4 regions of the Chromobacterium sp. HL1 genome follow, and region 2 is predicted to be linked to each of the others. Evidence: predicted binding sites of a transcription regulator. Region 2 holds the regulator's gene; each other region holds the start of a gene.

The links. The regulator FNR, encoded in region 2, switches genes on or off when oxygen is low (the NO sensors DNR and NnrR bind a similar motif). The targets are predictions, from matches to a motif close to TTGATNNNNATCAA.
Region 1: AB1Z25_RS07855 (quaternary amine ABC transporter ATP-binding protein) is a predicted target of FNR. The motif match lies at 751-764, and genes of this name have one in related genera.
Region 3: AB1Z25_RS15960 (FeoA family protein) is a predicted target of FNR. The motif match lies at 1,277-1,290, and genes of this name have one in related genera.
Region 4: ccoN (cytochrome-c oxidase, cbb3-type subunit I) is a predicted target of FNR. The motif match lies at 1,386-1,399, and genes of this name have one in related genera.

The regions. Positions count from the first base shown of each region.
Region 1 covers NZ_CP162399.1:1,683,487-1,685,686, forward strand. Annotated here, with positions in the region: gene AB1Z25_RS07850 (FAD-binding oxidoreductase) at 1-363, shown strand, start outside; gene AB1Z25_RS07855 (quaternary amine ABC transporter ATP-binding protein) at 807-1,853, shown strand; gene AB1Z25_RS07860 (ABC transporter permease) at 1,934-2,200, shown strand, end outside.
Region 2 covers NZ_CP162399.1:3,715,170-3,717,369, reverse strand. Annotated here, with positions in the region: gene hemN (oxygen-independent coproporphyrinogen III oxidase) at 1-393, opposite strand, end outside; gene fnr (fumarate/nitrate reduction transcriptional regulator Fnr) at 503-1,249, shown strand; gene AB1Z25_RS16930 (DUF1853 family protein) at 1,309-2,200, opposite strand, start outside.
Region 3 covers NZ_CP162399.1:3,542,495-3,544,694, forward strand. Annotated here, with positions in the region: gene feoB (ferrous iron transport protein B) at 1-958, opposite strand, end outside; gene AB1Z25_RS15960 (FeoA family protein) at 955-1,218, opposite strand; gene dcd (dCTP deaminase) at 1,394-1,963, shown strand.
Region 4 covers NZ_CP162399.1:734,427-736,626, forward strand. Annotated here, with positions in the region: gene ccoN (cytochrome-c oxidase, cbb3-type subunit I) at 1-1,259, opposite strand, end outside; gene AB1Z25_RS03350 (M61 family metallopeptidase) at 1,732-2,200, shown strand, end outside.

The sequences.
Region 1 (2,200 bases), 2.0 Mb from region 2:
GACATGAGCCGCTATCACGAGGAAAGCTTCAATTTCGCCGAACTCAGCGCGGCGCCGCCGGACGAGGCGGTGCGGACGCCGCAGCCCGGCGTCGAGGGCCGCGGCTTCAATGTGCGCTTCGCCAAAACGGGGGACGATTTATCGGTGGCGCCGGGGCAGACGGTGCTGGCGGCGGCGCTGGCCAAGGGCATGCGCCTGCCGGCCTCCTGCACCCGCGGCGTGTGCGGCAGCTGCAAGAGCCGTCTGCTGGAAGGCCGGGTGGACATGCGGCACCAGGGCGGCATCCGGCCGCGCGAAGTGGAGCAGGGTTATTTCCTGCCTTGCTGCAGCCTGCCCTTGAGCGATCTGGTGGTAGATCGCTGAGCGCCTGTCCAAAGTCTCGCGAGCCAGGCTGAAACAAGGCGAAAACGAGCGAAAAAGCGGCATGTACAAGCGGCATTGCGCGTTTTGAGCGAGTACTCACCGTACAACGCTTCACGAAGCGCCGCCGTCTTTGACCGCTTCCGCGCGCGCGTCCGTCGCCTCCCCGTCCTTCACGCCTGCCCGGCCGCGGCCGGCGTTTTTGTTTTTGCCGCCGGCGGCGGATTGCGGTTTTTTTACGACACAGGCCGGCCGGGCCGGAGACGAAAGCCGGCGCTGGATTTGGCGGCCAGGCCTATGCCGGCCGGTTTTGCGCGCGGATGTCGGATTTGGACGGCTTGTTGTCGGAATACCCTTACTTGGCCCAGCCCTTCCTTCCTATCTTGAACCTTGATTTACATTAAACATTCTTCGAATTGTCAGCGGCCGCGCCGAAGGGAGCCGGGATGCAAACGATCAAGGTCGAGGTCAGAAACCTCCACAAGGTGTTCGGCGGCAAGCCGGCGGAAGTGATGTCCTTGCTGCGGGCCGGCGAGAGCAAGGACGAAGTGTTTCGGCGCACCGGGGCGGTGGTGGGCGTCAACGACGTGTCGTTCTCGGTGCGCGCCGGCGAAATCTTTGTGCTGATGGGCCTGTCCGGCTCCGGCAAATCCACGCTGATCCGCCTGATCAACCGCTTGCTGGAGCCCAGCGCCGGCCAGATCCTGCTGGACGGCCAGGACCTGACCCGGCTGTCGCCCAGGCAATTGGTGGCCTTGCGCCGCCGCGACATGAGCATGGTGTTCCAGAGCTTCGCGCTGATGCCGCACCGCACGGTGCTGGACAACGCCGCCTTCGGCCTGGAAGTGGCCGGCCTCGGGCGCAAGGCCCGCGAGGCGCGGGCGCGGGAAGTGCTGGAGCAAGTGGGGCTGGCCGCCTTCGCCGGCAAGTACCCGCATCAGCTCTCCGGCGGCATGCAGCAGCGGGTGGGCCTGGTGCGCGCGCTGGCGGTCAATCCCTCGCTGATGCTGATGGACGAGGCCTTCTCGGCGCTGGACCCGCTCAAGCGCGCCGAGCTGCAGGACTTGCTGCTGCAATTGCAGCGCGAGCAGCGCCGCACCATCGTCTTCGTCTCCCATGATCTGGAAGAGGCGCTGCGCATCGGCAGCCGCATCGCCATCATGGAGGGCGGCCGGCTGGTGCAGGTGGGCAGCCCGCGCGAAATCATCGAATGCCCGGCTGACGACTATGTGCGCAACTTCTTCAAGAGCGTGGACACCTCGCGCTATCTGCAGGCCAAGGATCTGATCGAAGCCGCGCCGCCGCCGCGCGCGACGGCCGCTCCGCACGTGGAGCCGTCCTGTAGCCTGTCCGATGTGCTGTTGCGGCTCCAGGGGCAGGCCGAACCGCTGCAGGTGCGCGACGACGACGGCCGCTGCCTGGGCGTGATCACCCCCAGCAGCGTGCTCAACAAGCTGTCCCAGCACCGCCCTAGCGCGGCCGCCCACCACTGAACCCCAACGGGCGTCGCCGGCGCGGGGGCGTGTGGCTCTCGCCGTCCTGAGCGCGTCCGGCGAGACGAGGAGCACGCCGCATGGCCGACACCAGTCCCCAGTCCCCGCTGCCGATAGGCAGCTGGGTCAACCAGATCATCCATTTTCTGCTGGAAAACAACGCCGGCGCCTTCGACGCCGTCGGCGGCGGCATCGACTGGTTCGCCACCCAGGTGGAGACCTTGCTGCAGGGCGTGCCGCCATGGGCGCTGGCCGGCGTGTTCGCCGGCGTCGGCCTGTGGCGGCTGGGCTGGAAGTTCGCCGTCTTCGTCTGCGCGGCGCTGGGCCTGATCTGGGCCACCGGCTTC
Region 2 (2,200 bases):
GTCGGACAAGAAAGTGGGGGTGCCGCCGCCGAAATGCAGCTGTATCACTTGCTCGCGGCGGCCCAGACAGGAGGCGATCATGCGGACCTCCTTCTCCAGGTAGTCCAGGTACAAGTCCGCTTTGCCGCTGTCCTTGGTGATGATCTTGTTGCAACCGCAGTAGTAGCAGATAGTGTTGCAAAAAGGTATATGAGCGTACAATGATAAAGGTTTCCGGTTGGCGCCGATGCTGCGCTGCCGTAGCCAGTGGATGTAGTCTCTTTCGGCAAAACCCGGCGTAAAGCGATCCGCTGTCGGGTATGACGTATATCTAGGACCTGTCCCGTCGAGGCGCTCAATCAGCGCGCGGTCGAATTCAAAATGGGCAGGAGAAAATGGGTGGGTGGTCTTCATGTCGTATTTGGATGGCAAAACCTCTGGTGGACTGGTAAATTTGCGGAAATCCTGCGAATTTCGCTTTGATAAGGGTCAAGCTTCATCGCAAGCTTGTACTAAACATGCCATGTCCGATCAGAACCATATCTCTTTGCATAACCTGAAGGTCTCCTGCTCCAACTGCAGCCTGAAGGAACTTTGTCTACCTGTGGGGCTTAACCGCGAGGAGCTGACCCAGCTCGACGCGGTGATCCGCCAAAGCCGCCGTTTGAAGCGCGGCGAGTACTTGTTCCGCAGCGGCGAAGGCTTCCGTTCGCTGTTCGCGGTGCGCACCGGCTTCTTCAAGACCAGCGTCGCCAGCCAGGACGGCCGCGAGCAGGTCACCGGCTTCCATATGTCCGGCGAACTGATGGGCCTGGACGGCATTTCCGCCAATGTGCACGGCTGCGACGCCATCGCGCTGGAGGACAGCGAGGTGTGCGAGCTGCCGTTCAGCCGCATGGAGAGCCTGGGCCGCGAAATTCCCACCCTGCAGCACCATTTCTACCGTCTGATGAGCCGCGAGATCGTTCGCGATCAGAATGTAATGTTGTTATTGGGCAACATGAAGGCGGAAGAGCGCCTGGCCGCCTTCCTGCTCAATCTGTCGCAGCGTCTGTCCACCCGCGGCTTCGCCGCCAACGACTTCATCCTGCGCATGAGCCGCGAGGAAATCGGCAGCTTCCTCGGCCTGAAGCTGGAAACCGTCAGCCGCACGCTGTCCAAGTTCCAGCAGCAAGGCTGGATCACCGTCGATCACAAGCACATCCAACTGGTGATGGTGGACGAATTGAAGGCGCTGATTTCCGGCTGCGCTCACGCCAACGGACATTGATTCCGCCGCGCGGGCGGACAGATGGAAAACGCAAGGCAAGCCCTCGGGCTTGCCTTTTTTCATGGGGCCGGCGCGCAGTCCGCGATTTGCAGCAGCAGCCGCGACAGCGGCGCTTCCTGAGGCCAGCCCGGCGGCACGGCGAAGCCGCGGGCCACTTCATGCCAGTCGCCGTCGGGGCCGGGCTGCAGTTCGGCCAGCAGCTGCGGCGCCTCGGCCTGTTCCAGGCGCGCGCGCAGTTCCGCCGCGTCGGCGGTGTGTTCCCGCGAGCGGCGCGCCGGCGCCAGCCAACTGAGCCTGGGCAGCCAGGCCCAGCGCGAATCCGCATTCAACGCCGGCCAGTCGCCGCGCAGCGGCCAGTATTGCCCGTACAGCGGCTGGGCGCCGGGCGGCGCTTCCGGCGCGGTGTCGCGGGCGTGGAACAGCCAGCCGCTGAGCCGGGCGCCGACCGCGCAGCCCTCAAAGCCCGCCGGCAGCGTCGCTTGCGCCGCCGGGTGGCGGGACAGGCGCAGCTGGGTTTGCAGTTTATGGGCTTTCAGCGCCCAGGCGTCGCGCAGGCTGGGGCCGGTCAAGGTGTCCGCGCTGCGGCCCAGTTGCAGATAGAACTTGCTGGCGGCTTCCAGATGCAGCGGTTGGCCGTCTAGGCGCAGCAGGAAGTCGAACTCGCCGACGGTGCGGCCGTCCGGCGCGCGCACCGGCAGATTGCTGGCCACCAGTTCGATGTGCGGCGCCAGCCGGAACCAGAAGGACAGCAGCCGTTCCGCGTAATGGCCCAGACGGCGGGTGGGCTGGCGCGCCAGCCAGTGCTGAAGTTCGGCAGGATCGGCGTCCAGCGTTTGCAGCAAGGCCGGGCCGTCGGCCCCCAGCAGCCGCTGCGGCGGGATGTCCGCGCCGCTGCGCCAGGGCGAGGGCGCGGAGAGCAGAAAAGCCAGATCGCGCACCGCCGGGTGCGCG
Region 3 (2,200 bases), 170 kb from region 2:
GCCCCAGCCGCGCCATGAAGGCGTCGGTCAGATAGGCGGCGCGCGCCAGGTAGCCGGAATCCTCCACCATCGCCATCAATACGAAAAACACCAGCAAAATGGGCGCGAAGGTCAGCACCGTCGACACCCCCTGCCAGATGCCGTCCAGCGCCAGGCTCTGCACAATCTCGGGCAAGGGCGCGAGCAAGGGCGTCAGCGCCTGCTCCTTGATCCAGTCCAGGCCGGCGCCGGCCAGCTCCTGCAATGGGGTGCCGATCTGATACGTCAGATTGAACAGCAGCGCCATCAGGGCGAAGAACAGCGGCAGGCCCAGCCATGGATGCATCAGCCAATGGTCCATCTTCTCCGTCAGCCCCGCCGGCAGCACGGGCGGCAAGGCCCAGCACCCAGCCAGCCGCCGCTTGGCCTCCGCCATCGCCTCCCGGGTGTCCGGCACCGCGTCCAGCCTGGCGCGCGCCGCCGGGCCGCCGTCGTTGGCCAGCCGGTTCAAACCCGCCATCAGCGGCGGCCAGCCTTGCATATGCCGGGCCGAGGCCAGAAACACCGGAGCGCCCAGGCGCTCCGACAAGCGCTCCACATCCAGGCTCACGCCCAGGGCTTTGGCCTCGTCGGCCATATTCAGCACCACCAGGCAGTTGAGGCCGCTGGCCAGCACCTGCAAGGCCAGCGGCAGTTGCCGGTCCAGCTGGCTGGCGTTGAGCACCAGGACCGCGCCGTCGAAGGCGCTGGCCAGCAGCACGTCGCGCACCACCGCCTCGTCGTCGGAATAGCCGGTCAAATCATTGACGCCGGGCAAATCCACCAACTCCACCATGTGGCCGCCCAGCAACAGGCGCGCGCTGCTCAACTCTATGGTCAGGCCCGGCCAGTTGCCGACGCGCTGCGACATGCCGGTCAGACGGTTGAACAAGGTGGACTTGCCGGTATTGGGCAGGCCGATCAGGGCGAAACGCTTCATACCGCCACCCTTGCCACGATGAGGCGCGCCAGGCTGCGGCGCAGCAGGAAGCGCGTGGCGCCGACGTCCAGCAATAATGGCCCGCCCAAGGGCGCCGCCCGACGCAGATAAAACCGGCAGCCCGGCTCCAGGCCAAAGGCGGCGACGCGGCGCATGGCCTCTTCGGCCAGCTCCAGGCTGTCGACCACGCCGTGGCGTCCGGCGGGGAATGCATCCAAAGTCAACATGATGATCCGATCAAGAACGAGAATGGTTTGCATTAGTATATCCAGCCGAACCCCGTCGAATATCGGCAAACCGCGGCAATTCCCGCCCTGCTTGACCTGCATCAATAGCATTGTCCTATCCGGATCGACGATGGATTATCGATAGCCGGCCACTGCGCTTGCGGTTAAAATCGCGGACAATCAATCGACAAGCTACGGGCCCAAGACAATGAGCATCAAATCGGACAAGTGGATTCGCCGGATGGCGGACGAGTACAAAATGATCGAACCCTTCGAGCCCAACCAGATCAAGATGGTGGACGGCCAGAAGGTGATCTCCTACGGCACGTCCAGCTACGGCTACGATATCCGCTGCGCCGACGAATTCAAGGTGTTCACCAATATCAACAGCACCATCGTCGACCCGAAAAACTTCGACCCCAATTCCTTCGTGGAAGTCTCCGGCAAGGGCTATTGCATCATCCCGCCCAACAGCTTCGCGCTGGCCCGCACCGTGGAATACTTCCGTATTCCCCGCTCGGTGCTGACCGTCTGCCTGGGCAAATCCACTTACGCCCGCTGCGGCATCATCGTCAACGTCACCCCGTTCGAACCGGAATGGGAAGGCTATGTGACGCTGGAGTTCTCCAACACCACGCCGCTGCCGGCCAAGATCTACGCCAACGAGGGCGTGGCCCAGGTCTTGTTCTTCGAATCCGATGAAATTTGCGACGTGTCCTACAGCGACCGCGCCGGCAAATACATGGGCCAGGTGGGCGTGACCCTTCCGCGCCCCTGAAACGCTTCCCGCCAGCAAAAAAGGGATGGCTTAGCCATCCCTTTGTCATTTAAATCCCGCCAAATCCGTCCTCGCAATTTCACCTTAATGTTCTAGGATAAACAGAGGGTTAGCTGACTTTCCCGGTTGGTCGGCCCTTGTACAGCAATTGATTTCTTCTTGGGGCGTAGCGGTTCCCCCTTGCCGTTGCGCCCCTTTTTTTTATCCGCCGATCCCATTGCCCTGCCTCCGGTTTCT
Region 4 (2,200 bases), 2.2 Mb from region 2:
AAGGCGTAGGTCAGGGTGCCGTCCGGGTTCAGCGCGCGCCACATCAGGCCCTGGGTCACGCCGGAGATCCACAGCGCGGCGATGTACAGCACCACGCCGACGGTGGCGAGCCAGAAATGGGCTTCAACCAGCTTCAGGCTGAACATGGATTCGCGGCCGAACAGGCGCGGAATCAGGTAGTACATGGAACCGATGGTGATGAAGCCCACCCAGCCCAGCGCGCCGGAGTGCACGTGGCCGATGGTCCAGTCGGTATAGTGGGACAAGGCGTTGACGGTCTTGATCGACATCATCGGGCCTTCGAAGGTGGACATGCCGTAGAAGGACAGCGAAACCACCAGGAATTTCAACACCGGATCGGTGCGCAGCTTATGCCAGGCGCCGGACAGCGTCATGATGCCGTTGATCATGCCGCCCCAGCTCGGAGCCAGCAGCACCAGGGAGAACACCATGCCTACGGACTGGGTCCAGTCAGGCAGGCTGGTGTAATGCAGGTGGTGAGGACCGGCCCACATATAGGTGAAGATCAGCGCCCAGAAGTGCACCACGGACAGGCGGTAGGAGTAAACCGGACGGCCGGCCTGTTTCGGGATGAAGTAGTACATCATGCCCAGGAAGGCGGCGGTCAGGAAGAAGCCCACGGCGTTGTGGCCGTACCACCATTGCACCATGGCGTCCACGGCGCCGGAGTAGGCGGAGTAGGATTTCCACAGCGACACCGGCACGAAGGCGGAGTTGACGATGTGCAGCAGGGCCACGGCCAGGATGAAGGCGCCGTAGAACCAGTTGGCCACGTAGATGTGCTTGACCTTGCGGATGGCGATGGTGCCGAAGAAAACGATGGCGTAAACAACCCAGATCACCGCGATCAGCAGTTTGATCGGCCATTCCAGCTCGGCGTATTCCTTGCTGGTGGTCAGGCCCAGCGGCAAGGTGATGGCGGCCAGCACGATCACCAGCTGCCAGCCCCAGAAGGTGAAGGCGGCGAGCTTGTCGGAGATCAGCCGGACGTTACAGGTACGCTGCACCACGTAATAGGAGGTGGCGAACAGGCCGCAACCGCCAAAGGCGAAGATGACCGCATTGGTGTGCAGAGGACGCAGGCGGCCAAAGTGGAACCAGGGGCCGAAGTTCAATTCGGGCCAGACCAGTTGGGCCGCAATGATGACGCCCACCAACATGCCGACAATGCCCCACACGACGGTCATGATGGCAAATTGGCGCACCACCTTATAGTTATAAGTGGATTGCGTTTCCATTTAGGGTTTTCTCCAAGGTTGCTAACTCAGAACGTGACATATCTAATCGGCGGCTTGAAGTCCGGGAAACTGTCCCCATCTGTACCGATGTGACTGTATCCAGACGATGCCGCAGGGAAAACGACTTTTATTAAAATCAAGCGCTTGACCCAGATCGCAGCGGTACTGATGTCTGTATTAGCAGTTCATCCCGTATTGCGACAGCGCAATTTCCCCATTTAGTTAACCCGGCATTCTAAATCAATTACCCATATCGGGCCAGTTTGGACGGCCGGGGGATGTCGCTTTCCCATTTGTCTTTATTTATGTCTCAAGCGAGCGTGACAGTTCTTGCAAATACTGTTGCTACTGACCGAGATTGTATTGTCTGGCGGCCCAGCCTTCTTGACCTGGATCAAGATGTCATAAAACGCAGCGTTTACCCGCGGCAAGTGCTAAAATCAGAAGGTTTTGCAACGATTGCAGGCAGATCATGACCGTTTCCGTCCGCTACACCCTATGTCCGAGCGCCCCGGAGGCGCATCTTTTCGAGGTCGTCCTGACCGTTTCCCGGCCCGCCAAGAATGGCCAGATTTTCTCATTGCCGGCGTGGATTCCCGGCAGTTACATGATCCGGGAGTTCTCCAAACATATTGTGGAAATTCGCGCGGAATCCGCGGGAAAAGCGGTGCGGCTGGTCCAGCTGACAAAAAACAGTTGGCAAGCCGCGCCAGTCAAGGGCTCGTTGGTTCTACGCTATAAAGTTTATGCGTTTGATCTGTCGGTGCGCGGCGCTTATCTGGACGCGCAGCGCGGCTTCTATAACGGCAGCAGCGTTTTCCTGGCGGCGGACGGCTACGAGAACGAGGCTTGCGAGGTGGAGATCCTGCCGCCGGAAGGCAAGGCCTACGCCGATTGGAAGGTGGCGACCAGCTTGCCGGCGCGCGGCGCGGACAAGAAAA